3 regions of the Romboutsia hominis genome follow, and region 1 is predicted to be linked to each of the others. Evidence: riboswitches for the same ligand, from Rfam matches in the RefSeq annotation. Region 1 holds a riboswitch; each other region holds the start of a gene.
The links. Region 1 has a riboswitch for thiamine pyrophosphate ahead of thiC (phosphomethylpyrimidine synthase ThiC). Riboswitches for the same ligand answer to the same signal wherever they lie in the genome.
Positions count from the first base shown of each region.

Region 2: linked by a shared signal. The riboswitch ahead of thiD (bifunctional hydroxymethylpyrimidine kinase/phosphomethylpyrimidine kinase) and the one ahead of thiC (phosphomethylpyrimidine synthase ThiC) in region 1 are both predicted to bind thiamine pyrophosphate.
Region 3: linked by a shared signal. The riboswitch ahead of thiS (sulfur carrier protein ThiS) and the one ahead of thiC (phosphomethylpyrimidine synthase ThiC) in region 1 are both predicted to bind thiamine pyrophosphate.

Region 1 is NZ_LN650648.1:1,805,984-1,816,350, reverse strand. It holds gene FRIFI_RS08780 (DEAD/DEAH box helicase) at 1-643, shown strand, start outside; gene FRIFI_RS08775 (MATE family efflux transporter) at 825-2,183, shown strand; gene FRIFI_RS08770 (cold-shock protein) at 2,359-2,559, opposite strand; gene FRIFI_RS08765 (MFS transporter) at 2,776-3,945, shown strand; gene FRIFI_RS08760 (calcium/sodium antiporter) at 3,982-4,938, opposite strand; gene thiC (phosphomethylpyrimidine synthase ThiC) at 5,077-6,390, opposite strand; TPP riboswitch at 6,501-6,603, opposite strand; gene nrdE (class 1b ribonucleoside-diphosphate reductase subunit alpha) at 6,981-9,080, shown strand; gene nrdF (class 1b ribonucleoside-diphosphate reductase subunit beta) at 9,092-10,063, shown strand; gene FRIFI_RS08740 (alpha/beta-type small acid-soluble spore protein) at 10,212-10,367, shown strand, end outside.
Region 2 is NZ_LN650648.1:861,670-872,036, reverse strand. It holds gene tenA (thiaminase II) at 1-662, opposite strand, end outside; gene thiM (hydroxyethylthiazole kinase) at 662-1,447, opposite strand; gene thiD (bifunctional hydroxymethylpyrimidine kinase/phosphomethylpyrimidine kinase) at 1,464-2,270, opposite strand; TPP riboswitch at 2,421-2,517, opposite strand; gene FRIFI_RS04060 (DEAD/DEAH box helicase) at 2,876-3,988, shown strand; gene FRIFI_RS04055 (YhgE/Pip domain-containing protein) at 4,291-6,441, opposite strand; gene FRIFI_RS04050 (YhgE/Pip domain-containing protein) at 6,458-8,608, opposite strand; gene orr (ornithine racemase Orr) at 8,780-9,874, opposite strand; gene FRIFI_RS04040 (GlmL-related ornithine degradation protein) at 9,859-10,367, opposite strand, start outside.
Region 3 is NZ_LN650648.1:350,105-360,471, forward strand. It holds gene hpf (ribosome hibernation-promoting factor, HPF/YfiA family) at 1-531, shown strand; gene FRIFI_RS01580 (CPBP family intramembrane glutamic endopeptidase) at 625-1,401, opposite strand; TPP riboswitch at 1,624-1,735, shown strand; gene thiS (sulfur carrier protein ThiS) at 1,866-2,060, shown strand; gene thiF (sulfur carrier protein ThiS adenylyltransferase ThiF) at 2,062-2,868, shown strand; gene FRIFI_RS01595 (thiazole synthase) at 2,888-3,664, shown strand; gene thiH (2-iminoacetate synthase ThiH) at 3,666-4,769, shown strand; gene FRIFI_RS01605 (thiamine phosphate synthase) at 4,769-5,395, shown strand; gene FRIFI_RS01610 (MerR family transcriptional regulator) at 5,546-6,370, opposite strand; gene FRIFI_RS01615 (hypothetical protein) at 6,733-6,933, shown strand; gene FRIFI_RS01620 (hypothetical protein) at 6,967-7,155, shown strand; gene FRIFI_RS01625 (ABC transporter permease) at 7,420-8,373, shown strand; gene FRIFI_RS01630 (iron chelate uptake ABC transporter family permease subunit) at 8,363-9,376, shown strand; gene FRIFI_RS01635 (iron ABC transporter ATP-binding protein) at 9,376-10,131, shown strand; gene FRIFI_RS01640 (siderophore ABC transporter substrate-binding protein) at 10,199-10,367, shown strand, end outside.

The DNA of each region.
Region 1 (10,367 bases):
AGGTTTACTTAGTTTAGCTAAAAATAAAATTCAAATAAATGATAATATGTCTGTATTATCTTATTTAACTAAGCTTAGACAGTTAGCGATAGCCCCTGAATTAATGGTTAAAAACTATGAGATAAAAAACTCTAAATTAGAGGTGCTTGTAAAATTGTTAAAAGAAAATAAAGACAAAAAAATATTAGTATTTTCACAGTTTACAAAAGTATTAGAGAAAATAAAAGATAGATTAGACTATGAAAATATAAGCTATAGCTATTTAGATGGAAAAACTAACCCAAAAGATAGAGTTAATTTAGTTAAAGATTTCAATAAAAATAATGATAATGTGTTTTTAATATCGTTAAAAGCAGGAGGTACAGGTTTAAATTTAACTAGTGCATCTATAGTTATACACTTTGACCCATGGTTTAATCCTGCAGTAGAGAATCAAGCAAGTGATAGAGCTCATAGAATAGGGCAAAAAAATGTTGTTAATGTTATAAAACTAATATCTAAAGATACAGTAGAAGAAAAAATTATAAGATTACAAGAAATGAAAAAAGAATTAGTAAAAGAGCTTATAGATAGTAATACAGATAGTGGAAATTTTCTTAGTAAAATGTCAGTAGATGATATAATAGATATAATGTTTGACTAAAAAATTAGAATATAAAATCAAAAATACGAAAAACTACATATAGATGTGATTAATCATAAAAAGGCTAGGATTAAATCTTAGTCTTTTTTATATACATAAATAGTAAATAAGTACATGTATTAACTTTTAAATAATACAAAAGATATATATGTACTTGTGAAAGGAATGAATATAAGTGTATATGACAAAAGATAAATCGTTTTATAAAAGTATAATAGATATATCAATACCAATAGCTATACAAAATTTAATAACAGTATCTGTTAATATGGCAGACACTGTTATGTTAGGTAGACTAGGCGAAGTAGAGTTATCATCAGCAGCTATAGCTAATCATCTTTTTTTTATATTGATGATATTAATGTTTGGGATTTCTGGAGGCTCTAACGTTATGTGCTCTCAATACTATGGGAAAAAAGATATAAAATCAATACACAAGGTAATTACTATTACATACTGGCTAAGTATAGCACTATCAATATTATTTGTATTAGTGGCTATGGTTATGCCAGGTGCATTTATGAAGCTATTTACAGATGATATATCAGTTATATCAATGGGGGAGAAGTATATAAGGATAGTTAGTATAAGTTATGTATTCTATTCATTAACAGTTTCTACTGTCGGTGTACTTAGGTCCATTAAAACTGTTAAAATACCTATGATCATACATAGTATATCTTTATTTATAAATATATTTTTAAATTATATATTAATATTTGGAAGGTTTGGGATAAGTCCATTAGGAATTAAAGGAGCAGCTATTGCAACTGTTATATCTAGGATAATAGAATTTTTTATAATATTTGCATATATAATTTTTAAAGAAAGTAAAATAAAATATAGGTTAAATTATATTTTGAAAATAGATAAAATAATATTTAATGATTATGTAAAAGTAACATATCCCATATTTTTTAATGAACTATGTTGGTCAGTAGGATCGTCTATGATATCTATAATAGTTGGTAGGATGGGGACTAGTGTAGTTGCAGCAAATAGCATAAATAATGTAGTAAATCAATTTGCAACTTTATTTATACAAGGATTATCTAGTGCTTCATCAGTTATAATAGGTAATGCTATAGGTAAAGGAAACTATGAAAAAGTAAAAGAATATGCAAACACTATAATCATACTAAGCATAATAGTTGGAGTTATATCAGCTTTAATGATTTATTTATGTAAAGATGTGATATTAGGATTTTATAATATATCACAAGAAACGAAATTAATATCAAAAGAAATAATGACAGCAACAGCTATAGTAGCATTGTTTAGGTCTTTATCTTCAAATCTTATGATGGGTGTTTTAAGAGGAGGAGGAGATAATAAGTATGTATTTAAATATGAAATGATATTTATGTGGGGATTATCTATACCACTTGGATTTATAGGTGCATTTATATTTAATTTACCAATACCTATTGTATTTTTTCTATTAAAAAGTGATGAAATATTAAAAGGTATAGTTGGATTTATAAGAGTTAAAAGTGGCAATTGGATAAATGATGTAACTCGAGATAAAAAAGATATGTAAATTATATACTATAAAACATTGTATCTATAAATACTTTTGTATTTCTAAAAATGTCTATGTAAAAAATAACATAGACATTTTTAATTGTTGCTATATTCAGAAAATTTATGATTATTAAAATTAATAAATAAAAAAGACTCAAATAAATTTGAGTCTTTAAAACGTATCTATATGATTATAATATAGTTATGTTTTCAGCTTGAGGACCTCTAGCACCTTCAACTATATTAAAGCTTACTTTTTGACCTTCTTCTAAAGTTTTGAATCCATCAACTTGTATAGCTGAGAAATGAGCGAATACATCATCTCCACCTTCTACAGATATAAATCCAAATCCTTTTTCACTATTGAACCATTTTACTATTCCTTGAATCATTTTCAATTCTCCTATAAACCTACATCAAGATTATTTCTTGATTTACTGTAATTTAAGTGTAACACTTATTTAAGCAAATGTACACACTTTTTTTATTTATTTAAATAATTACCTTAAATACTAATAAATATACCTAAATTTTCTAAAAAATATAAAAAAAATGATTGTACAAAAACTAACAATATTATGGTATATTCTTATAAGAGGAGGAATATTATGTCTAAATTTTATATAAAATACTTATGTATGTTTATAGGATTGGGGTCATTTATGACTTATTTACCTGTATACTTAGAAAAAACATTAAACTTTAGTCCATCGCAAATAGGGATTATAGTATCAATACCATCTATAATTGGTATAGCACTTGTACCTATATGGGGGATTATAAGTGATATTATAAAAAAACAAAAGCTTATATTATGGATAAATGTATTAGTAGCATTTTTACTGGGATATTTATATTCAAAAACAACGTCTTTTATACCGATATTTATAGTAGCGATATTTTTTGAAATGTTTAGAAATTCATTATTGCCACTTGCAGATACTATAACAACTTCATATTGTAAAGAACAAAACAAAAATTATGGAAAAGTAAGGGTATTAGGTTCTATAGGATATGCACTATCTGCTTTTATTTGTGGTCATATAATGAATTTAACAGGAAATGATTTGGCATTTTTCTACATGTTTATGTTTAGTATGCTACTATGTTTATTTATAACTCCATATTTAAATACACCTAAAGAAATGGAGTCTAAAGAAAAGTTAAATTTAAAAGTAGATATAAAAAAATTATTTACTAATAAACAATATGTGTTAATACTTTTAGCAAGTATAAGTATTGTTGCCTTAAGTGATGGGGTAAGCGCCTACCAAGGTATACATTTATTAAACTTAGGAGCAGGCAAGGAACTTGTAGGAATGTTGACTGTGTTTATGGTAGCTCCAGAACTTTATTTTATGGTTAAGACCAAAGATCTTTTAAAAAAATATGGAAATACAAAAATGATTACTGTAAGTGCAATTGCACTTTTTATTAGATGGATAATATATACATTTACAAATAATATAGCATTATTTATATTAGCATCAGCTTCTCATGGTGTAGCAATAGCTATAATGACTATAACTGTTTTTGACTTTATAGGAAACGTAGTAGAAAAAAAATTATACACTACAGCCATGACTATATACACTTTTTGTATAGGAATTGGGTCATCAGTTATAAAACTTATATATGGAAATATAATAGACTTATATGGAATGAAAGCCATATTTATATGCTCAATAATAATTTCTATCATAAGTTTTGGAATTATATTTGCAATAAATAAATTAGAATATAAGAATATAAATAATACAAATATAATAAGCGAATAAAAAGGAAGAACATAATTATGTTCTTCCTTTTTTAGATTACCTAACTATAGTATATATCATATATACTATATATAAAGCTATTAATATAAAACCTTGTTTTTTTACAAGACAATTATCTTTTTTCATAAAGATATAAAGTAAAACTGTTATAAATGTCATAAATATTATATCTATAAGAGCAAATGTACTTATAGATATCGGACTTATAGTTGTAGCTAAACCTAAAACTAAAAGTATATTAAATACGTTTGAGCCTATTACATTACCTATAGCTATTTCAGTTTCACCCTTTTTTATAGCCATAATAGAAGTAACAAATTCAGGAAGTGAAGTACCAACTGCAACTATTGTAAGTCCAACTAAGTTTGCACTCATACCAAATGATGTTGCAATAGTCGTGGCAGAATCAACAACCATATCTCCACCAACAATAATTCCTGCTATACCAATTAAACTTAATATAATTGTTTTAAACATAGGAACATCTTCACTTACTTCAGCTTCTATAGCTATAGCACTTTCACCACCAGATAAGTCTTCTTCATTATTAGAGTTTTTAGCACTTTTTACAGTATTTATTAAGAAGTAGGCAAATACTAATAAGAAAAAAATACCTTCAAATCTATTTATATGTAAATCAAGTGAAAATAGTAACAACATAAAGCTTATACCTATTAAAAATGGAGTATCTTTTTTTATAGTATCTTTTTGAACTGGTAACTTTGCAATTATTGCAGATACACCTAACACTACAAGTATGTTAAAAAAGTTAGAGCCTACGATGTTAGCAACACTCATATCATTTTGTCCTGCTAATGAAGATGTAATACTTACTGCGGCTTCAGGTGCAGATGTACCCATAGCTACTATAGTAAGACCTATAACCATAGCTGGAACATTAAATTTTCTAGCAATTGAAGCAGCACCATCGACAAATATGTCAGCACCCTTTATAAGGAAAATAAAACCTAATATTAATATTATAAATGCCATTAATATTCCTCCAAAAATATATATTTATAAAGGACAGTATACCACTTTATGTATTCTTTTGTAAATCATTAAAATATGATGAAACTTAGTTATGCAAAGAATATAATAGATATTTATAATATTAAATTAAGTATGTAACTAATTATCTGCTCTTAATAAATTTAAGTCTTTACCACTCATTATTTTATTCATATTTCTCATAGAACACATCTTACCGCACATTGTACAGCTATCATCATGTTTAGGAGTTGACTCTTTTCTATATCTTCTAGCTTTTTGTGGGTCAATAGCAAGTTCAAACATTTTTTCCCAATCAAGTTCTTGTCTAGCTTTACTCATTTGATTATCTATATCTCTAGATTTAGGAATTTTCTTTGCGATATCTGCAGCATGAGCAGCTATTTTAGTAGCTATAATACCTTCTTTAACATCATCTAAGTTAGGTAGTCTTAAATGTTCTGCTGGGGTTACATAACATAAAAAGTCAGCTCCATAACTAGCAGCTAAGGCACCTCCAATAGCACTTGTTATATGATCATATCCAGGGGCTATATCTGTAACTATAGGACCTAGCACATAAAATGGTGCACCATGACAAAGTTTCTTTTCAAGTAACATATTAGACTCAATTTCATCTAATGACATATGTCCAGGACCTTCTATTATTACTTGAACATTTCGTTTCCACGCTCTTAGAGTAAGTTCACCTAATATCATTAATTCTTTTATTTGACAAGCATCTGAAGAGTCATTTATAGACCCAGGTCTTAGAGCATCTCCAAGGCTTAATGTTAAGTCATATTCTTCGCATATATCAAGTAATTCATCAAAGTATTCATAAAAAGGGTTCTCACGTTGGTTAAGCTCCATCCAAGCATACATTAAAGAACCGCCTCTAGATACTATATTAGTAAGTCTTTTGTTTCTTTTAAAAACAGATGCAGTTTCTTTGTTTATACCAGCATGTACAGTAACGAAGTCTACACCATCATTTGCATGATTTCTTACTACATCTAAAAATTCTTTAGCAGTTATATCTTTTAATTCTTTATCGTAAAAACCAACAGCATCGTATATAGGAACAGTTCCTATCATAGCATTAGAAGATGATATAAGTTTTTTTCTAAATTCTTTGGTTTTACCAAAAGAACTTAAATCCATTATAGCTTCGGCTTTCATATCTAATGCCAAATTAACCTTTTTCATCTCTTCATCAATATCACAACAATCTTTTGATATACCTAAATTTACATTTATTTTGGTTCTTAGATTTTCGCCTACACCTTCAGGATTTAAAGATTTATGATTTTTATTAGCAGGTATTGCTACTTTACCTTTAGATATTAGCTCTCTCAAAATATTAACATCCATATTTTCTTTTTTTGCTACTATTTCCATTTCTTTAGTAATTATCCCCTTTTTAGCAGCATCCATTTGAGTAGTATACATCATATTAAAATCCCCCTTATTATATTTTAATAAATAAAAAAAGCCTTACCATAAGGCAAAGCTTCTCAAAATATGTATTAATAAATAGACTATATTTGTTTTATAGCTATTAATAAACACAAAAGTAACTTTCCTACGGTAGTATAAACTACATCAGGTTCGAAGGGTTAATGAATTTATCATTTCTCAGCCTAAAAGGCACCCCTAGTTAGATATCTTTTCAAAAACATTGTAGTTCTTTATTTATGTATTGTAAAGAAATTTTTTGTACTTATAAAAACGGAAAGGCACCTATCAAAAGATAAGTGCCTTTATTTGGGCTAGCGTAATACTTATATAAAATATAAGTTCCCACTTAACTTAAGAATATCATAATGAATATTATTTGTAAATAAAAAAAGCAATTATAAAAAATTATCAATGCCTTATGTGTTGAAAAAACTATATATTAAAAAGAATAAAAAAAATAAAATATAATAATAGATTAAGAATACTTTTATTGGTGTATATACAATATATAGTATTTGGTTTAAATATTATATCTATAAGTGGTAGATAATGATTAGTAAAACATTAAATAAAAGGTGGGAAAAATGAACTGGATAGAACTAAATAATCAAGTCATAATAAAAAATAAAGAAGGAAAATATCAATTAGAAAAAGATAAAGAAGCATTATACAGTTATATAAATGAATATATAAAACCTAGAACAAAGGTATTTAATAGTCTTGAAGAAAGGCTATCATATTTAATAGATAATAATTACTATTCTAAAGAAGTAATAGAAAGATATGATATAAATTTTATAAAAGAAATAGAAAGAATCATAAAAAATTATGGATTTAAATTTAATTCATATATGAGTGCAAATAAGTTTTATCAAAACTATGCACTTAAGACTAATGACAATAAAGAAATATTAGAAAGCTATAATGATAAAGTTCTCATAGTATCTTTAGCACTTGGAAATGGTGATAAAAATTTAGTAAGAAAATTAGCAGAGAAACTAGTAAAACAAGAATTTCAACCAGCAACACCTACATTTTTAAATGCAGGTAGAGCTAGAGCAGGAGAAATGGTATCGTGCTTTTTGATATCTATAGAAGATAGTACAGAAGGTATATCATATGCAATTTCATCAGCAAATCATTTGTCTAAAATAGGTGGTGGGGTAGCACTTAATCTATCAAGGTTAAGAGCTTCAGGAGACCCTATTAAAGACATAGAAGGAGCAGCAGGCGGTGTGGTAGGAGTTGCCAAAATGCTAGAACAGTCATTTACCTACTTTAACCAAATGGGTGCAAGACAAGGTGCCGGGGCTGTATATTTAAGTGTATTTCATCCAGATTTTGAATTACTTATGGATACCAAAAAGATAAATGCAGATGAAAAAATAAGATTAGCATCATTATCTTTAGGGGCATTAATACCAGATAAATTTATGGAATTGGCAGAGAAAAATGAGGTGGCTTATGCATTTTATCCTCATTCTGTTTATAAAAAATATAATATAAATCTTGATGAGATGGATATGGAAAAATGGTATGATATTTTAAAAAATGATGAAGATATACGAAAAAAAGAAATAAATCCTAGAAAAATGCTAACAAAGATAGCACAGATGCAACAAGAAAGTGGATACCCATATGTTGTATTTTTAGATACTGCAAATAGAGAACATATACTAAAAGACGTTGGTAAAATCAAAATGTCTAATTTATGTTGTGAAATATTTCAATACCAAACACCATCAAATATAAAAGGATATGCTGGAGAAAATATATGGGGACAAGATATAAGTTGCAATTTAGGTTCTTTAAACATTGCTAATGTAATGGATAATAAAGATATAGAAAATACGATTGATACTGCAATAAGAGCATTAACTTTTGTTTCTGATAACACTAGTATAAATGAAGTGCCAACAATAAAAAATGGAAATGATTCGTCACATGCAGTAGGTCTTGGAGCTATGAATTTACATGGATACTTAGTAAGAGAAAATATACTTTATACATCAGAAGAAGCAATAGACTTTTGTAATGTATTTTTTGCAATAGTTAGACATTTTGCTATAAAGTCATCTATGAATATAGCTAAAGAGAGAAATAAAACATTTGTTGGGTTTGAAAAATCAGAATATGCAAAAGGAAAAGATAGTAATGTATTAAAAAAATATTATAAAAATTCATACTTACCTAAGACAGATAAAGTAAAAAAATTGTTTGAAGGTATACATATACCTACAACTAAAGAATGGGAAGCTTTATTAGATGAAGTAAAAGTACATGGATTATATAATGCATACTTAACAGCAATAGCACCAACTCAAAGTATTAGTTATGTTCAAAATGCAACATCAAGTATAATGCCAATTACAGAGCCGGTTGAAGTTAGAACATATGGTGATTCTACAACTATATATCCTATGCCATTTTTAACTAATGAAAACATGCTTTATTACCAATCTGCATATAGAATGGATATGAGAAAAGTTATAGATATAGTTTCAACAGTCCAAAATCATGTTGACCAAGGTATATCAACAACATTATTTGTAACAGATGATAAAACAACTAGAGATATAGCTAGATTATATATATATGCTTACAAAAAAGGACTAAAAAGTCTTTACTACACAAGAACTAAAATGACTAGAGACAACAATGAGTGTCTTATGTGTTCAGTATAAGGGGGAGTACTATGACATTTAAATTAGAAAAAATACACAAAGCAGTAAACTGGAATAAAGAAGATGATGGATTTACTCAAGCCTTTTGGGAACAAAATGTAAAACAATTTTGGTTACCAGAGGAAATATCAGTTTCAAAAGATTTAAAAGTATTTAATGAATTAAATGAAAAAGAAAAAGAATTATATAAAAAAGTATTAGGTGGACTTACATTACTAGACACTAAGCAAGGAAATGATGGGGTACCATCTATGATGAGCCTTACAGATAACCTTCAAAGAAAAGCAGTATTATCATTTATGGGAACTATGGAAGAAATACATGCTAAAAGTTACTCATCTATATTTATGACACTGCTTTCTAATGATGAAATTGAAGAATTATTTAAATGGATAGAAAGTGAAGAAACACTTCAGAAAAAGGCGGACTTAGTACTAGCCCAATATAAAAATACAAAAGATGAAGAAAGTTTATATTTATCTATGGTAACAAGTGTATTCTTAGAAAGCTTTTTATTCTACTCAGGTTTTTTCTATCCACTATATCTAGCAGGCCAAGGTAAAATGGTTGCAAGTGGAGAAATAATATCTCTTATACTTAGAGATGAATCACTACATGGAAAGTATATAGGACTTCTTTCTCAAGAAATATATGAAAAGTTTGAAGAAGCTAAAAAAGAAGAATTAAAAGATAGAATGTACAAAATACTTGAAGATTTAATGGAAAATGAAATAAACTATACAAACACTATATACAAAGATAGCGGTCTTGAAAGTGAAGTTATAAATTTCTTAAAATACAATGCTAATAGGGCATTAGAGAATTTAGGGTTTAATGAATACTATAAAGTAAGTGAAATAAACCCAATAGTACTAAATGGGCTAAGTACAGAAACCAAAAATCACGACTTTTTCTCGACTAAAGGTAATGGATATCAAAAAGGTGTATATGAAGAATTAAAAGATGAAGATTTCTTAATATAAAAAAATCACTTGGATAAAACCAAGTGATTTTTTAGTTTAATGTTTTATATTAGGTAAAAGCATTTTAATAATCTTATAAATCAAAAATACATAATAATATCATTTAAATTTGATAAAAATATATAAGAAAGTTTAAGGAGGTATTAAAATGTCTAAAAAACCAGCAATAAGTAATGCTAAACAAGCTCTAAATCAAATGAAACTAGAAATAGCAAATGAACTAGGAATATCAAATAGTCATATAGATGGATCTAATGATACATCATATAAAAATGGACATATAGGTGGAAACTTAGGTGGTGTG
Region 2 (10,367 bases), 940 kb from region 1:
TCCTTAGTTTCTTTATAGGCCATATTCCAAAATTCTAATTCATGTAAACTTGATTTTATAAATATTTCTTTTAAGTTTTCTCTTTCTTCATTACTTATATCTCTACATAAATAGTTAACATAATCTAACCACTCCCTTAGATTCTCGTCAAATTTTCCTTCAGAGTACATATCTATCCATTCTTTGTAGTAATTTCCTTCTAATGTCTCTTTGTAATTATCTAGTAGATAGTGTCCTATATAATTATAGCTCCAGTTACAAGGCATTGTAGAGATTACAATTTCTCTTAAATTTCCTTTTAAGGCTATAGCTTGCATATAACTAGTATAATTATCTGTTGTTATTTCATATTTACATGTTTCTGCTATTTTTGGTGGTACTCCTAATTTGTTCATATAACTAACATGTACTGCTGTTTCATATTCTATCGATGCACTTATGGCTCTACTGAAAAAGTTCATTTCCTCTATAGTCTTTGACTTTATTAAGCACATTGCAAATACTTTACCAAATTCTTTAAGGTATAAATAATCTTGTACTAAATAATTTTTAAATTTCTCTTTAGGTAAAGTACCTTCTCCTAGTTCTTTTATAAATGGATGTTCTAAGTATTCTTGCCATATATTTTTAACTTCTTCAAATAAATAATCTGTAAATTTCATTATATAACCTCAACCTTTCCAAATTTATTTAGCTTTTCTTCATCTAGGTCATATATATTATTCATAAGCTCAACTTTGAAGTCTCCTATAGATATATTTTCTTTATCAGCTAGCTGTCCGCATAAACTCATCGTCATTATCCCCATAGAGATAGCCTCTAAAGTTTTATCACTACTCCCAAGATATGATCCCATTAAGCTAGCACACATACACCCTGTACCAGTTATATACTTTAACTTAGGTGTTCCATTATATATTTTAATTATTCTATTTCCATCAGTTACACTATCTACTTTTCCAGTTGCACAAACTACACATTCTAATTTGTTAGCAATCTTTTTTATAGCTTCATCAATATTTTTGTCATCATCAAAAGAGTCAACACCCTTGCCTTTAACATCAAATCCACCTATATATTTAATCTCAGCTACATTTCCTTTTATTGCAGTAAATCTTACTTCATTTAATAATCTTTTTACAAAATTTGCCCTAGTTTTTGTAGCAAATACTCCTACTGGGTCAAGTACAACAGGTTTATTGTACTTATTGGCCATTTTACCTGCTTGTAAAAATAATTCTAAGTTAGAAGATTTCATAGTACCTATATTTATAACTACTGAACTTGCTACCTGAACAATCTCTTCTACTTCTTCATATGAAAAACTCATTAAAGGACTCGCTCCTAGTGCCAATGTTATATTAGCACAATCATTTATAGTTACTTCATTAGTATAATGAAGTACTAATGGATTAATTTCTTTAACTTTATTTATTAAACTATACATATTCTCTACCCCAATACTATATTTTCTTATTTTCTATTTCATAGAAATGATGAACAGGTCCTACTCCACTTCCTATATCAAAACTATATCTTATTGCGTTTGTTATATACTCCTTACTTCTTTTTACGCTTTCACATATATCATATCCTAATGCTAAGTGTGCAGCTATTGCTGAAGATAGTGTACATCCTGTTCCATGCGTATTTTTTCTATATAGCCTTTCACTCTTATATACTTTAAATATATCTTTGCCTATAAGTATATCTACAGCATCACCGTCTAAGTGTCCCCCCTTCATAAGTACAAACTTCGGACCTAATTCTAATATTTTTTGACCTGCTAATTTCATATCCTCAACATTGTCTATTTTAATACCTGTTATTTCTTCTGCTTCTGGTGTATTTGGTGTTATTATGTAGGCCATTGGTATAAGATACTCTATCATACTTTGCTTAGCTTCTGGCTTAAGTAGTGAATATCCACTCTTTGATATCATTACCGGATCAATAACTAGATTTTCTGGTTTGTATTTATCTAGAGTTTTTGCTATTTCTTTTATTATTTCTTCACTAGATACCATACCTATTTTTAAAGATTTTGGACGTATATCATCAAATACAACTTCTATTTGTTTTTTAATTATCTCTTTGCTTAAATCTTCTACCATAAATACACCTTTAGTATTTTGGGCTGTTATAGCTGTTATAACACTCATCCCATAAGTTCCTATTGCACTAAATGTTTTTAAATCAGCTTGTACACCTGCTCCACCAGACGAGTCTGAACCTGCTATTGTCAGTGTAGGTATTTTGTAGTTTTTCATATGATCTTCTCCCTTTTATTTATTAAATATTTAATTTGCTAAAGCTTGTTATCTCCTCAATTAACTTCAATATCATATATTTTTGCAATTAAAAAGCTATACCCCAACATTGGAATATAGCCTTAATTTCTAATTTAATATATAATATAATAATATATTATCAAGCTTTCCTACGCTGGTATTATCCAGATCAGGTACAAGGGTTAACGTTTCGTCTCTCAGCCTTTCGGCACCCCTAGCAAATATTTTATTTTATACTTATAGTATATTTCTATAATCTAAATAAATCAACTTTAATTATAATTTATAAAATCTTCTGTATATTTATAAATACTAACATTTACTTAATACCCATTAATATATAAAACTAACATTAATATTTTATATTAATAAATAATATTATTAGTATTAATTATAACTATATGATATTATTTATTAATACGGAAAATATAAATAAAAAGTTTACTTCGTTTAAGCGACATTCAGGATAACTATTTCTATGTTGCAACGATATAACGTTCACTAATGCTTTAAGCAACGTGTTGGCAAACTATTTCGGTCAAATCCGTTGCTCAAATTATAAAGATATTAAGAGGTAATATATAATGAATTTTGAAGAACTTGGAATTAGTAAAGATTTAGTAAATGTACTAAAAAATAGGGGAATTAACTCTCCTACACCTATACAAAAAGAAAGTATTGGATTTATAAAGTCTGGAAAAGATGTTATAGCAGAAGCTCAAACTGGTACGGGAAAAACTCTAGCATTTTTACTTCCTATATTTGAAAATATTAATCCAAACGCTAATTATGTTCAAGCACTTATATTGTCACCAACAAGAGAGTTAGCTATTCAAATAACTGAACAAGCCATTGAACTTTCAAAAGGTAAGAATATAAATGTATTATCAGCTTATGGTGGAAAAGATATAGCAGGTCAATTAAAAAAGTTAAAGGGAAATATACACCTTATAGTAGCTACACCAGGAAGACTTTTAGATCACTTAGATAGAAAAACTGTAAATCTTAGTAAGTTAAAAACTTTTGTACTAGATGAAGCTGACCAAATGTTATTTATGGGATTTAAAAATGAAGTTGAAGCTATATTAAAGGAGGTTCCTAAAAAGCGTCAAACATTGTGTTTCTCCGCTACTATGAACTCACAAGTTAAAAAATTAGCTTATAGATATATGACTAATCCTGTTGTTGTATCTATAGAAAAAGAAGAAATAACACTTGAAAATATAAATCAAGAAGTTGTAGAAACTACAGATAGAAGAAAACAAGATGCACTATGTTCTGTACTTGATAAAGATAATCCTTTTTTAGCTATAATCTTCTGTAGAACCAAAAGAAGAGCAGATGCTTTAGATGAAGCACTTTGTCAAAGAGGGTATAATTGTGCTAAACTTCACAGCGACATCCCTCAATCAAAACGTGAAAGAATTATGAAATCTTTTAGAAATGCAGATATACAATATCTTATAGCTACTGATGTTGCATCTAGAGGTATTGATGTTACTGGTGTTACTCATGTATATAACTATGATATACCAGAAACTTCAGAAGACTACATACATCGTATTGGTAGAACTGGTAGAGCTGGTAAAAAAGGTTATACTTGTCTATTTGTTGCCCCAAAAGATGAAAGATATTTAGAGCAAATTGAAAATGCTATTCAATATACTATCCCAAGAAGAGAAATAGATAATAACTAATAGTAATGTTAATAAAAATACCTAAAGGAATTATTCCTTTAGGTATTTTTATTTTCTATATCAATATTCTCTAATTCTTCTTTAGTCAATATCTTCTTTCTAGATATAAGCATATTGCACTCCATGCAATAATAATTAATAGTACCTCATCCATCTAGTACATCTAATTTAGATTTACAGTATGGGCAATAATAATCCTTGTTCATATTGTCACTTCCTTAATGTTTATTATGATTATTATTTTACTAGTCATGGAAATGCTATTCAATATTTATTTGTTAAATAATTACCATTATTTATAACTATAAACCAGACTCCTTAAACTTATCATTCATAAATTCAGTTATATTATGGAAAGTTTTCTTAAATATGACTAATGATATAAATATTACAAAGAATATTGCTAACATAGATAAATCATAATATACAGCACTCATGCTAGGTCCTGCTATAGCTTCTCTAAATCCATCTATAGCATAAGTAAATGGCCAATATGGTTGTAATATTTCAAATATCTTAGGGTTAGTTTGTATAGGATATATCCCTCCAGAACCTGCTATTTGGAAGACCATAATAACTATAGCTATAGCTTTACCTAAGTTCCCAAATAAAGAAACTAATGTAAATATAATTGTAGTAAATAGTATAGAAGATACTATAGTAAATAAATACATTAAAGGTATACTAACAGGCTTATCAAATATAAATATATTACCTGTTGCAATTATTAAAGACTGTATTAATGATACTGTCATAAATGTAAGCATTTTACCAAAATGTTTTTGAACTAAATTAGTTTTTTCTCCCGCTAATTCTTCACACTCTGTTGTAAGTAGTGATGTAGATAAAAGTGCTCCTACCCATATTGCAAGTACTGAGTAAAATGGCATTAAAGCGACTCCAAATATACCTGCCTTATATAACTCTTCTGTCTTAACATTAACAGGTGATGATATAAAAGATGCTATCTCTTTTGAATTTTTATCTAATATTGAAATTAACTTGTCTAAATTTTTATCTGTTAATATCTTAGTTTTTTCTACTAACTTATCTAAATCATCTTCAAACTTATTAAGTTCTTTTGATATATTACCTGCTTGTTTTACAAAAACATCACTACTTGATATTCCATAAGTAGAAAGTGCATCTATTTGAGGTATTATAACATTTATACTTTCTAATATGTTGTTTATATCAGAAGAGCTAGAAATCATAGCATCTCCTACACTATCTAAAACATTAGATACATCAGAAGTAAATATAGTATTTGTTAAATTTAACTTATTGTTAAATGAATTTTCTAATTCTGATAAAGAATTAAGTTGTTCATCTATTTGTTCTTTAGTTCCACCACTTTCAATTACTGATTTTAACTCACTTAATTTATCTTTTTCTGAAGAAAGTATAGTTTTTAAAGTATTAAGTGAATCTATTATATTTTGTGTCTTAGAACTTTCATGTTTGCTATTTATATTTTCAAGATCACTTATAACTTTATCTATCGTATTTTCCATAGTTGATATCAATTTTAATACCGACTCTATCGTATTTTCTACATTTTCAATTGAAGAACCATCATTTATATTTTTTAAATTATCAATTTCATTTTGTAATTTAGTATTTATATTATTTATAGTATTCATATTATTATTCATATTTTCTGATGCATTATTCACACTATCCTTTGTAACTAATACTAAATTTTTACTATTTTTTACTACATCTTGAAGACTATTTATTTCTTTTTTTATCTGAGGAAGATTTCCTTTTGTATTATTTAAATACTTTTTAAGTGTATTTGCATGAGAATTTGCTTCTTTTACATAATTATTTATTTTCTCTAAATTATTATATGTACTATCTAAAGCATTTTTTAATTCTATTATCTGCGGTTTATTGTCTTCTAACTTAACTCCTAATGTTGATAAAAATGAAAAAGCTTCTTTATTTAAAGTATCAACAAAATTAGCTTTTATTTCTTCTACTAACTTATTTTTAGCAACATCTGTTATTTTAGTAGCTATTGCATTAACTTTTTCATTAGCCTTATATATAATATTTGGCTTTTGAGGGTCTTTCGTTGTAAGTGTTGACAAATCTTTAGAAAAATCAGGTGGTATTTCAATTAATGCATAAAATTTTCCTTCATTTAACTGATAATTTCCTTGCCACTCATCTACAAACTGCCACCCTATGTCTTTATTCTTTTTAAGCTCTTTAACTATTTCATCACCTACATTTATAAACTTTCCATCAACGGAAGTTCCCTCATCTTGATTTACTATAGCTACTGGAATATTTCCCGTGTTTGAATAAGGATTCCAGCAAGCCTCTATATTAACCCACGCATATAACGATGGTATCAAACAAAGCCCTCCGATTATTATAAAGGCTGACTTAATAGTTAATATATTTTTTAAATCTCTTAAATAAATTTCAAAAATCTTTTTCATATGTTCACCTCTATAATTATTCTGATAAACCAGATTCTTTAAATTCTTTCTCAAATTTTCTAACTGATTTATTAAGCTTTTCTTTAAGTAAATATCCTATGAGTATAGTTACTACTCCAAACACTATAAGTATAGACACATTAAACATAACTGTACTTAAAAGTGGACCTGCTATAGCTTCTCTTAAGTTGCTTAGTGTATATGTAAATGGGAAAAATGGTTGCATTATTCTAAATATTAAAGGGTCTACTTGTATAGGATAAGTTCCTCCAGATCCAGCAATTTGTATAACCATAAGCACTATACCTATTGCTTTTCCTATATTCCCAAATAGAGAAACCAATGTATATAAAATAATTGCAAATGCTGCTGATGAAAGTACTGTAGTAAATATAAATAGTCCTAGATTTTCAGTTTGAACGCCAAGTACAAATTTATCTCCAAGACCTACTATAAAACCTTGTATCATTGCTAAAAATACAAATGTAATCATTTTTCCAATGTATTTTTCTTTTATACTTAATTCTTTAAATTTATCCACTTCAGTTGTAAGAAGTGATGTAAGTACTAATCCTCCAACCCATAGTGAAAGTGTTGTATATATAGGTGCCATACCAGATCCATAATTTTCAATAGGATATATTGGTTCTGATTTTAAATTAAATGGATTAGATATATAATTTCCCATAAGTTGTGGCTTACTTTGAAGTATTGATATTATAGAATTTAAATCATTATCACTAACTTTTTTTAATTCTGTACTTAATATATGTATAGTATCTTTAAATTGATTTAATTTAGAGTCTAAATCCTTAGACATTTCTGCAGTTAAACTACTCCCTTTAGATACATACCCTAGCATATCATTTAAAGCTTGAACTAATCCCTTTGAGCTATCTACTAATGTAGCTGCATTTTTAGCTGCATTTACTAAACTATCCGCAGTATTGTTTAGTGCTGGTCTAACCTTAGAATCATAGGAATTTATTGCATTATTTACATTACTTGATAAATTACTTGCAGTTGAATTTATAGAGTTTAATGTATCTTTCATAGATTCTATTGATCCATTTAGTTGATTTTTAAGATTCCCTATGTTTTCTTGCTGTTTACTTAATTCATCTTTTATTATATTTAATTCATTAATTAATTTATTTATATTTTTATTAGATTTAACTTCATTAAATTCTTCTAAATATTTAATAATTGAATCTATTTGGTTTTTAGTACTATTAATTTGATTATTTATCTGCGATATCGCTGATGCAACATCTGCTTTTGAAATATTACCAGAATTATGACTAATACTATTTACTATATCCTTTGTCTGATTATTTTCATTATTAATCTGGTTTAAAGTTGATTTAATACCATTAAATGAGCTATTTAAATTATCTTTTATGTTTTCTATATTTTTACTTGTATTCATATTATTATTAGATACTGCATCTAGCCCACCTGTAACTTGTGGTAGTGTACTTTGTATACTTTTTAAATATGTAGCTAAGTTCTCAGAATTATTATTGACACTATCAAGTATAAAATTAATAATATCCATGTGTTCATCTAAACCTATCACAGCTTTTTTTAATTCTAATATTTTATCTTTACTATCTTCAATATCTTTTCCATATGTATTTAATGAAGAGAATAAAGTTTTATTTACAGTGGCTATAAAATTTGAATTAATCTCATTTACAAGTGTTTCCTCAGCAACCTCTGTTATTTTACCTGCTACTGGATTTGATTTAGTGTTTACTTTATAAATAATAGTTGGCTTTATAGGTTTTCCACTTGTAACACTAGTTAAGTCCTTTGAAAAATCGCTAGGTATTTCTATCATTGCATAATAGCTTCCATCTAATACACCCATATTACCCTTTTTAGAGTCAACGAATTTCCATCCAATGTCCTTATTTTTCTTAAGTTCACTTATGACATCGTCTCCAACATTTAATTTTTTGCCATCTAGAGTCGTTCCCTTATCATTATTTACTATAGCAATTGGAACTGTACTAGTATTTTCATAAGGGTTCCAACAAGCTTTTATATTTACCCATGCATATAACGATGGTATGAAGCATAATCCTATCACTATTATTAGAGCTATAGGATTTTTAATTAGATTCTTCATATCTGTTTTAAAAATTTTAATGGAATTTTTCATATTTACCTCCATTTTAGTTTGATTCCTAAACATACTTCATGTAGTATTATATCACTTTTCACGTTATAATTAAATTTTTTTAAAATCATAAATATACTTATTCTATAAACTTAAAAGCCATTTTTATATAAAATATTATAAAAAAAGCTATCTTTAAAGATAGCTTTTTACCTATACAAGTTGTATTTGAGTACTTAAGTTATATATTACTTTTTTTTCTACATAATTACTTGTGCAAGCTGTTAATATTCCACCATAGCTAGTAACTACAAACCCTAGTATATCTCCTATATTATATATACTTTCACTATTTGTTATATCTAGTATCATATGGTCAGAACTTGCACCTATTATCTGTATATTTTCATCAGTTGGAAATATTGATTCAATATCTATATCTTGCTTTCCTATGCCAACTATTGCTCTTTTCATTATACCCTTATCCTCATAATGAGGCACTTTTCCAAAGGCATCTTTACCTATTTCTCCTATTGGCATTGACGGTTTATCTTTTATTTCTATAATTTCACAATATAATTTAAAACTATCATGATATGTTTCTTCTATGAAGTTTCCATATGCAGTTTCTTTTCCAAGAAGTATGGCTTCTCCTAGTCTTAGATTTGTTATACCTTTTGGCAATTTTCCTTCTTGAAGTAAATATATAGAACTTGAATTTCCACCAGATATAAATTCTAATTTTATATTATGTTTATCTTCTATATTTTTAGCTATTTTTACTAACCCTCCTAAATTTTCCTGTGATGGAAGTATAGCTCCATAGCAAGTTAAATTAGTGCCTATCCCTATAAGTTTTATATTTTTTAGGTTTAATACGTTATCTACTACATTACATAGCTCTTCTTCATTAAAATATCCTTCTCTTAAATCCCCTAAATCGACCATTAAAACTATATTATGAACTTTATTAATGTTTTTAGCTTCTTCATTTAATCTATATATAGTTTCTATTTCAGAATTAAAACTTATATCTGAGTATTTAACAACTTCTTTTGATTCACTTATCATTGGTATTCTAAGTAATATTTTAGGAAGTTTTAGACTTTGAAGTTTCTTTAAATTTTTAATTCTTGAGTCAGCTATATAATCTACATATTCGTTACTTATTTCTTCTACGACTTCAGGAATTGCACAATATGCTTTTGTTACTATAGCCATTTTTAAGTTCTCTTCATTTAATATACTTTTAAGCCTACATACATTGTGTTTAAGTTTAGTTATATTTATTTCTAATCTTGGATACACAAAGTTTCCTCCTTAAAATTTAAACTCTTTAACATAAGCTTAAGAGCTGCATCTTCGTATTTTTTAGATAATACTCCAAGAGATGCCATTATATAGTCATTATCTACTAATACCTTTACAGTTTCTTTTGGAAACAATAAGTCCTTATTTTTGTTGTTTTTAGGTATTTCTTTCATTATTTCAACTCTGTTAGGAAGCCTAGTTAAAGCACCACCAGTTCCTACAATATATCTAACTTCTGTTAAGTCCTTACCTTCAGCTATCCTACTTTTACCACTAGTAGAATATATACTCCTTATAATTCCTGAATGTCTTTTAGTGGCACGAAGAGCTGCTTCTTTAGTAAGTCTTTCTACTAAAATTATTTGTTCTTTAGTTTTCGGTATTGGTAAATAATTTTCTATAACTTCATCTAAGTTTATATCACTTAATTCTTCCTGTAGATTTTCTTTTCCTATGGTATTTACTATATTTCTCATATTAACGTAAACTC
Region 3 (10,367 bases), 1.5 Mb from region 1:
ATGAGCGTAAAAATAATTTCAAAGCATGTAAAAGTTACAGAGGCAATAAGAGAAAAAATTGAAAGTAAGTTTGAAAAGCTAGAAAAATATATTAATGATGATTTTGATGTACATGTTAAAATAGATGTAAAGAGAAAAAATCAAAGTATTGAAGCGACAGTATATACTAAACATGGAACTATCGTTAGAGCTGAAGAATGCCAAGAAGATTTATATTCAGCAATAGACTTATTATATGATAAGCTTTATAAACAGCTTAGAAAATACAAAACACAAATGATAAGAAGAAATAGAAAAAATGAAAGTATAAGATTTGATAATATAGAGGAATATGAAGAAATAGATTTAGATGACGATGTAATAAAAAGAAGAAAGAAATTTAAAATGGACAAGCCAATAACTCCAGAAGATGCAATTGTTCAAATGAATTTATTAGGACATCAATTCTTTTTATTTAGAAATATAGAGACAAATAAAACAAGTATTATATATAAAAGACATGATGGATATGGCCTTATAGAACAAGTGTAATACCATAAACATTTAATAATAAAAAACGTATTGAAAATTTCAATACGTTTTTTATTATTAAAAAATAGCTTATTATTATTAATATAACTTGAATTATTTAGATTTTAGTTTTATACATTTTTTTGATATATAAAATATAATAAAACCAGCTAGACAAGTTGCTAGAGCTATAATTATATGTAAATCCACATCATACTCAAATACATAAGAACAAGCATTATCTAAAGCATGAAATAATATACAAAGCCAAATGCTATTAGTTTCCATGTATATGTAAGTAAGTACAAAAGAAGAAGCAATACAACTAAGAGCAAATGGAATAAAACTAGTATGTTGTTGTGGTGTACCAACTACAAACCATAAAGGTAGATGCCATAAGGACCAAATAATACCTATTATTAGAGAACTTTTAAAAGGAGAATATTTCTTTAGTAATTTAGGAAGTAAAAAACCTCTCCATCCTATTTCCTCTAATCCTCCCCCAAATATCATTATAGGAGTTAACCAACTTAAAAATATTAATGGGGATTTTAGTAAGGCACCATAGCCTCTAAACATTTCAACTACTATATATGGAACGGTCCAAAGTATTAAAGCGGCAATAATAACATATAAATATTCCTTTAGACTCCTGTTTGCATTTACACAGTTCCTTAAAAATCTATCAAATTCATCTTTAGACAAAAACTTTTTAGCGGTAATTAATCCAGCTAAAGCAGGAGAATACCCTGAAAGTGCATAAAATAACATAAAAATAGGAGAACCATATATTAAAATATTGAGTTGTGTTGTAGATATAGTTACTGTAAATCCAATTATACAAAAAAGTATTAGTACTATAAAAAAGTACTTTGTATCTTTTGAAATCAATTTTTTTCGCCTCCGAATTTTTTATAAGAATTAATTTATAGAATAATTCAAAGTATATTGAAATTATTGAATAACTATATAATTATTATACATAAGAAATCTAACTAATTTAATAGGGAAATTAAATAAAATTCGTATAATAAATATATATATAGTTTATTTATAAACTAATAATTTGTTGATTATGAAAATACATTGTGCTACACTCAACTTGTAAAAATAAATAAAAGCTAGGGGAGCTATGATTGGATAGCTGAGAAGTAAAGCCATAACTTTCAGACTCTAAGAACCTGATTAAGATAATTCTTACGTAGGGAAGCTCGTATATTTTAATGTACCTAGATTTTTAGTTAAATAAGGCGCTCTCTATAAAAAGAGAGTGCTTTTTTAATGCTATTAAAGTTAAATTTATATAATTATTTTTATATCTTATAAAAGATAATCCTTAAAAGGAGGAAATGTAAGTGAAGGTAAATGGGGAAGAGTTTGAATTTAAATCAGATATGACAATATCAAAGTTATTAGAAGATATTGGAGTAAAAAAAGATAGCGTAGTAGTAGAGATAAATTTAAACATAATTGAAAATAATCAATACGATAGCTATATACTAAGAGAAGAAGATGTTATAGAAGTCATAAGGTTTGTTGGAGGGGGATAAGATGCAACTTTTTATAAATGAGCTACTTGTAAATATTGATGAAGATATAGTTACAGTAGATAAAGTTAAAGAAAAATATAAAAAAGATGCAGATATAATAATACTAAATGGTCATCCAGTAGATGCATATGTAGATTTAGAATTATATGAAAATGATAGAGTTACATTAATAAAAAGGGGTGAAATTCCAAAATTTGAAGAATTAGAAAATCTTATGGTTAGCAGACATACTCCAAATGTTCACTACAAATTAAAAAATGGAAAAGTAGCAATATTAGGTATTGGTGGATTGGGTTCAAATATAGCTATATCTTTAGCTAGAATAGGCGTAGGAACATTAATACTAGCAGACTTTGATATAGTAGAACCATCTAATTTAAATAGACAACAATATTTTATAAATGATATAGGAAAATATAAAACCGAGGCACTTAAAAATAATATAGAAAATATTAATCCATTTATAGAAGTTGAAACTATAAACAAAATAATAGATTCATCAAATATACATGAATTTGGGAACGTAGATATAATAATAGAGGCTTTTGATAATCCAAAGTACAAAGCAGAAATTGCAAATAACATTTTAACTAAAATGAGAGATAAATATTTAATATCCTCATCTGGAGTGGCAGGATATTATGATTCTAACATAATAAAAACAAGAAAAATCAGAGATAAATTTTACATATGTGGAGATGAGATAAATGAAGCTAAAGAAGGTGATGGGCTTATGGCACCAAGGGTGGCTATATGTGCTAATCACATGGCTAATTTAGCAACAAAAATATTGATAGAAGACAAATAAGATTATGTGGGGGATAAAAATGGATAAATTAATATTAAACGGACATGAGTTTAATAGTAGACTTTTAATAGGAACGGGAAAATATAGTTCAAATGATATGTTACCAAGAGTAATAGAGTCAAGTAACAGTGAAATAATAACTATGGCACTAAGAAGAGTAGACTTAGACAATACAGAAGAAAATATACTATCACATATACCTAGCAATATGACAATACTTCCTAATACATCAGGAGCGACTAATCATATGGAAGCTGTTAGGATAGCAAGAATAGCTAGAAAAATGGGATGTGGAAACTTTATAAAAATAGAAGTAATAAGTGATACAAAATACTTATTACCCGATAATGAAGAAACTATAAAAGCAACTAAAATACTTGCTGATGAAGGATTTGTAGTTCTTCCATATATGAGTCCAGATCTATATGCAGGCAAAAGGCTAATAGAAGCAGGGGCAGCAGCAGTTATGCCACTTGGGGCACCAATAGGTTCTAATAGAGGGCTTAAAATGAAAGAAATGATAAAAATAATGATAGAAGAATTAGATATACCAATAATAGTAGATGCAGGAATTGGAAAACCATCTCAGGCTATGGAAGCTATGGAAATGGGGGCAGCAGCAGTACTTGTAAACACTGCAATAGCTAGTGCAGGCGACCCTATAAAAATGGCGAATGCTTTCAAATTAGCAGTTGAAGGTGGAAGAGAAGCATATTTAGCTAAAACAGGAAGAGTAAGCAATTTTGCAAATGCATCTTCACCTCTTACTGGATTTTTAAGTGAAGTAGGTGTTTAATTTGAGTTTTTATAATGTTATAGAAAAGTATAAAGATATTGATATAGATAAATATCTAGAAAATGTATCAAATTATGATGTTTTAAGAAGTTTAGAAAAGGATAATTTAGATGAATATGATTTATTAAATTTATTATCGAAAAAAGCCACTAAATACCTGGAAGAAATGGCACAAAAAGCACACGAGATAACTAATAGATATTTTGGAAAGACTATACTTTTGTATACTCCTATGTATATAGCAAACTATTGTGTAAATAAATGTCTATACTGTGGATATAATATAGATTCTGGAATAAGTAGAAAAAAGCTCAACATTAATGAAATTAAAATAGAAGGAAATGAAATATCTAAAGAGGGATTTAAGCATTTGTTGCTTTTAACTGGAGAAAGTAAGATTCATTCAGACGTAGAGTATATAGGTGAAGCTGTAGAAGTTCTTAAAGATAAATTTCCATCTATTACAATAGAAGTTTATCCAATGGATGAAGAAGAGTATAAATATTTAGTAGATAAAGGCGTTGAAGGGCTTACTGTATACCAAGAAGTATATGATGAAAATATTTATAAAGAGGTACATTTAAAAGGTCCAAAATCTAATTATAAATATAGATTAGACTCACCAGAAAGAGGAATAAAAGCTGGAATGAGAAGTGTATCAATAGGTTCGTTACTTGGTCTTAATGATTTTAGAAAAGAAACTTTTTTTACATTAATGCATGGAAGATATTTAAGAAAAAAATATCCACATGTAGACGTTTCATACTCAATACCTAGAATAAGACCATTTAAGGGATGTTATGAAAAAATAATTGATATCAATGATAATGATTTAGTACAAGCTATGGTTGTTATGAGATTATTTGATAATCAAGGTGGTATAAATTTATCGACTAGAGAAAGCTTATCATTGCGAAGAAATTTAATACCTTTGGGAGTTACAAAATTAAGTGCAGGTGTATCAACAAATGTAGGAGGGCATTCTCAAAATAGTAAAGATACATCTCAATTTAAAATTAGTGATGAAAGTAGTGTTAGTGATATAAAAGCCATGTTAAAAGATATTGGATACCAACAAATATTTAAAGATTGGGAAAGGTTTTAATGTATCTAATAACGAATAGGCATCTATGCAAATATGATAGGTATATTGAAGTTATAAAAGAAGCATCTTATTGTGGCGTTAAAAATATAATACTAAGAGAAAAAGATCTGAGTAATGATGAGCTAGAAAATTTATATCTTAAGATTAAAAAAAATATAAATAAAGATACTAAGATAATAATAAATAGCAATATAGAAGTATTTAAAAGAGTTGATGCCGACGGTATACATTTACCATTTGATAAGTTTATAGATATTTATGATGAAAAAAATAAAAAAGATACAAATGAGTATATAGATATCAAAAACTTTAATAAAATATTAGGAGTATCAACTCATAGTATAAAAGATATAGTAGAAGTACTAAAAAGAAATGCAGATTATATATTTTTATCACACATATATGAAACTAAATGTAAGGAAAACTTAAAACCTAAAGGAATTGAAATATTAAAAGAGGCCAATTCTTTACTTACTAATTCAAATATAAATTTAATTGCATTAGGTGGAATAACACCTAGCAATGTCAAATACATAGTAGATTATTGTGATGATATAGCTGTTATGTCTAACCTAATGAGTAGTAAAAATATAAAAAAAACAATAAATGAATATAATATAGATTAAAAGTTAGCGTCTAAAATAATTTTTATTATTTTAGACGCTAACTTTTATTATAAATAGGTATTTTTATGTATTTTACTATTTAAAATAGTTACAATCTTTGATCTAGTAAAGGATTAGAATTTAAAGTTAATACCATTTAAATCATGAGTTTTATTTAGATAAATTAACTTTTATTGAGATTTTTATTACATAATCATCATATTCTTGAACTGCTAAATCATCAAGTATTATATCTTCATAGAAATGACCTTGAACAGACAGATTATTTTCTTCTATAAACTTTAAAATCTTATTATAAGTAATGCTAGTGTTATAATAACTACCCCTATGATATGCAACAATGTACAATCCCTTAGCTTTAGTAAAATTAGAATATTCTTTATTAGGAAGTTTATTATATATATATTTATAATCTAAGTAATTACCATTAGCTATATCACTGTATTCAAGCATTTCACCTAAAAAATGGGGGTAAGCTATACCTCTATCTTCACAACGACCTATATGAGCAGAAAAAGCCTCATAAACTTCTTTATCTGTAGAACAATTAAAAACTTTTGAAATAAATATGTATTCTTCTTGTAATGGTAAAATGCTGACTTTATCTGTATAATTATTAATAAAATCTTTGGAGTATTCAATTTTTCTATCAATAAAGAGTTTTATCTGGTTTAACTTATCTATTTTATTGATTACATTTATACGTTCCTTTTCTAGTAAATTAATTAATTCATTGGGATTTCTCTTACTTAAGTATTCTTTTATTTCTTTTAAAGGCATACCAATATCCTTTAGCATTGTTATAGCTCCAAACGTTTCTATTTGTTGATAAGAATAATATCTATAATTATTATCTCCTTTTATTTCAGGAGAAAAAATTCCAACTTGATCGTAATGATAAAGAGTTTGCTTACTAGTTTTGCAAAGCTTAGCAAATTCTCCAGTAGTAAAATGTATATTCTTATTAATTTTCATATAAAACACTCCAGATAATATAATAGTTTAATTATAAATATAACACAAAATGTTTAAGATTAAACTAATTAGCATTAATTTATGATAGTCTCCAATTCAAAAGTAAATACTATAAAAATAATAAAATTTTTATAATAGGAAGATATGGAAAGTGTAAGGGAAGTTTTAACAAATGGAAATTTTACTTATTAGTAAAAATTAAATTAAAATTTTTTAAGGAAAATATAAGTATTTTATATCCACAAATGGATATTAATTAAAAAAAAGAAGATAAGTAGATTTTATTGCAAAAATTATGGTGTATTTGATTTTGTATAATGAACAAACTAATGTTAAATAGATTATAAAAAGGAGTGAAGGTAGTGGAAGATAATAATTCTTTTATGGATGGATTAAGAAATTTGGGAAAGCAACTACTTTACACAGAAAGTGAGAATACAAATACTGATAGAGAGAATATAACAGAAATAAACAGTAATGGGAATAAAAGATGTATAACTAGAGCAGGCGCAGGGCCTAAAAGTCATAATAGAGTAGGTAACCCAAATAATAAATTTAGATAAATAATAAAATAATATCATTATGGAGGTAGTAATATGAAAAAAGGATTAATACCAGTAGCTTTAGGAACAGTAGTAACAGCAACAGGATTGATGTTAGATGCTAAGCAAAATAAAAAAGAGAAGTTCAATAGAAAAGATTATAAAAATATGGCAGGTGCACTTCTAGTGGGAGCAGGAGTTGCTCATATTGCCTTAGGTGGAATAGACATAGCTAAATATTAAAATAAGAGGAGATTATTCATTCTCCTCTTATTTTATATTATATTTAGAAATCACTATTATTAGGTGCTTGTCATATAAATGAAAACAAGTCGTTAATATATGTAAGAGCTTATTTTTGTTTTTGAAGATAAAAATTTAAATTAATAATTATTAATAAATAAAAAAATATTGACAATGATAATAATTATCAATACAATAAAAGTAAGTTGAAAATTAATTTCAAGAGATATGTGTTTTCATATAAGGTTATAGCTAGGAGGAAAGATGAAGAAAAGATACTTAGGAATAATATTGATAATATTATCTGCAATATCAGTATTTTTAGGAGTACATAACATAAAGATAGTAGATATATTAACTTTAAATGAAGAACAATTAAATATTTTATTAATAAGCAGATTGCCTAGATTAATAAGTATATTAGTTGCAGGAATAGGAATGAGTATATGCGGTCTTATAATGCAACAAATAAGTAGAAATAAATTTGTATCTCCAACAACAGGAGCTACTATTGATTCAGCTCAATTAGGACTGATATTTGCGATGCTAATTCTACCAAATGCAACTATGGGTAGCAAAATGATAACATCTTTTGTATTTGCTCTTGGTGGGACCTTTATATTCATGAAAATATTAAAAAGTTTAAAGTTTAAAAATGCTGTGTTTGTACCGTTAGTTGGTATAATGTTTGGAAATATAATAGGTTCAATGACGACTTTTATAGCATATAAATATGATTTAATGCAAGATATAACTTCTTGGATGCAAGGAAATTTCTCTATGATACTTAAAGGAAACTATGAAATATTATACATAACAATACCAATGATAATACTTGCATATATTTATGCAAATAAATTTACTATAGCTGGTATGGGTGAAGATTTTGCGACAAACCTAGGACTTAATTACAATAAAGTTGTGAACTTAGGGTTAATTATCGTAGCAATAGTTACAGTATGTGTAGTAACAACAGTAGGAAGTATACCTTTTATAGGATTAATAGTACCAAATATAGTATCAATTTATAAAGGTGATAATGTAAAAGATAGTATATGGCATACAGGGTTATTTGGAGCAATATTTGTGTTAACATGTGATATATTCTCAAGGATTGTAATATATCCTTATGAAATACCAATAGGATTAACAGTTGGTGTTATAGGAAGTATAGTTTTCCTTTATATGATATTAAGGAGGAAGTCATATGCAAGTTAGTAGTGTAAATAAATTACCTAGTAAAAATATAAATATTAGATTACAAAAAGAAAACAGGCAAAAAAGAATTATATATTTAATAGGATTAATGGTTATTGCATTTTCAGCACTATTCTTAATAGCAGGGGTAAATCCAGAACATATAGATTATGCTATGAGCCAAAGAATACCTAAGTTAATAGCAATAGTATTAACAGGTGGATGTATAGCTTTTTCATCCATGATTTTTCAAACCATAACTAATAATAATATACTTACACCAAGTGTATTAGGTTTAGATTCTTTATACATATTAGTTCAGACGCTTATAGTATTTATTGTTGGAATAGATAGCAAATTTATAGCAAGTAAAAGTCATAACTTTTTATTATCAGTAGTAATAATGGTTGTAGCATCTTTTGTTTTATATAAGAAACTTTTTGAAAAAAGTGGGAATAATATATTTTTCTTACTTCTTGTAGGGATGATATTTGGAACTTTGTTTAAAAGTATGTCTACTTTCATGCAAGTTGTAATAGACCCAAATGAGTATGCTACTCTTCAAAATAGCCTACATGCAAGTTTTGGGAATGTAAATACAGAAATACTTTTAATAGCATCCATAATTTTAATAGCAATAATACCATTTATATATGATGAACTTAAGTATTTAGATGTATTATGTTTAGGTAAAGATAATGCCATAAATTTAGGTGTGGATTATGATAAAGTTGTTAAAAAGATGATAATAGTAGTATCTATATTAGTATCAATATCTACAGCTTTAGTAGGTCCAATAACTTTCTTAGGACTATTAGTAGTAAATATAACAAAGCAACTGCTAAGCACATATAAGCACAGTTACTTAATAGTAGCATCAATTCTTATAAGCGTGTCAACATTAGTTGGTGGGCAATTCTTAGTAGAAAGAGTATTTAGCTTTAATACAACTCTAAGTGTAATTATAAACTTTGTAGGGGGAGTATATTTCATATACTTATTGCTAAAGGAGAGTAAAGCATAATGATAGTAGTAAAAGATATAATAAAAAAATATTCAAATAAGTCAGTAGTTGATAATGTTTCAATAAATATAGAAAAAGGAAAAATAACATCCTTTATAGGCCCAAATGGAGCTGGAAAAAGTACTGCCTTATCTATAATAACTAGGTTAATGAAAAAAGATGGAGGAGAAGTTATTATAGATGGAAAGAGATTAGAAGATTGGGATAATAAAGAATTATCTACTAAAATAGCTATATTAAAACAATCTAATCATATAAATCTAAAGCTTACAATAAGGGAACTTGTTGCTTTTGGAAGGTTTCCATATAGCCAGGGAAGGCTTACAGAAGAAGATAATAAATATATAGATGAAGCAATAGAATATATGAAGCTTAAAAGTATAGAAGATAGATACTTAGATGAATTAAGTGGAGGACAAAGACAAAGAGCTTACATAGCAATGGTTATAGCTCAAAATACAGAATATGTATTTTTAGATGAACCACTTAATAATTTAGACATGAAGCACTCAGTTGAAATGATGAGGGTACTTAGAAATTTATGTGATGAGCTAGGAAAGACTGTAATTTTAGTTATGCATGATATAAATTATACATCTTGTTATTCAGATTACATAGTAGCACTTAAAGATGGAAAAATAGCAAAGCATGGAAAGACTGATGAGATAATAAATAAAAAAGTATTAGAAGAAATATATGAGATGAAATTTGATATCCAAGAGATAAATGGAGATAAAATTTGTATTTATTTCTAAAAAATTTAAAGTTTTAATGATAAAGATAATTAATATAAAATAGTAAAAATTATTAGGAGGACGTATTATGAATAAAAAAGTAGCAGCTATATCAGGTTTAGTTATAGCAGGATTAATAGGAGGGGCATTAGTATTTTCAAATAAAGGCAATAAAGAAGTTGCATCTAAAGCAGATGAAACAGTTAAGGTAGAGCATGCCTTAGGAACTACAGAGGTAGGAGTTAATCCTAAGAGAG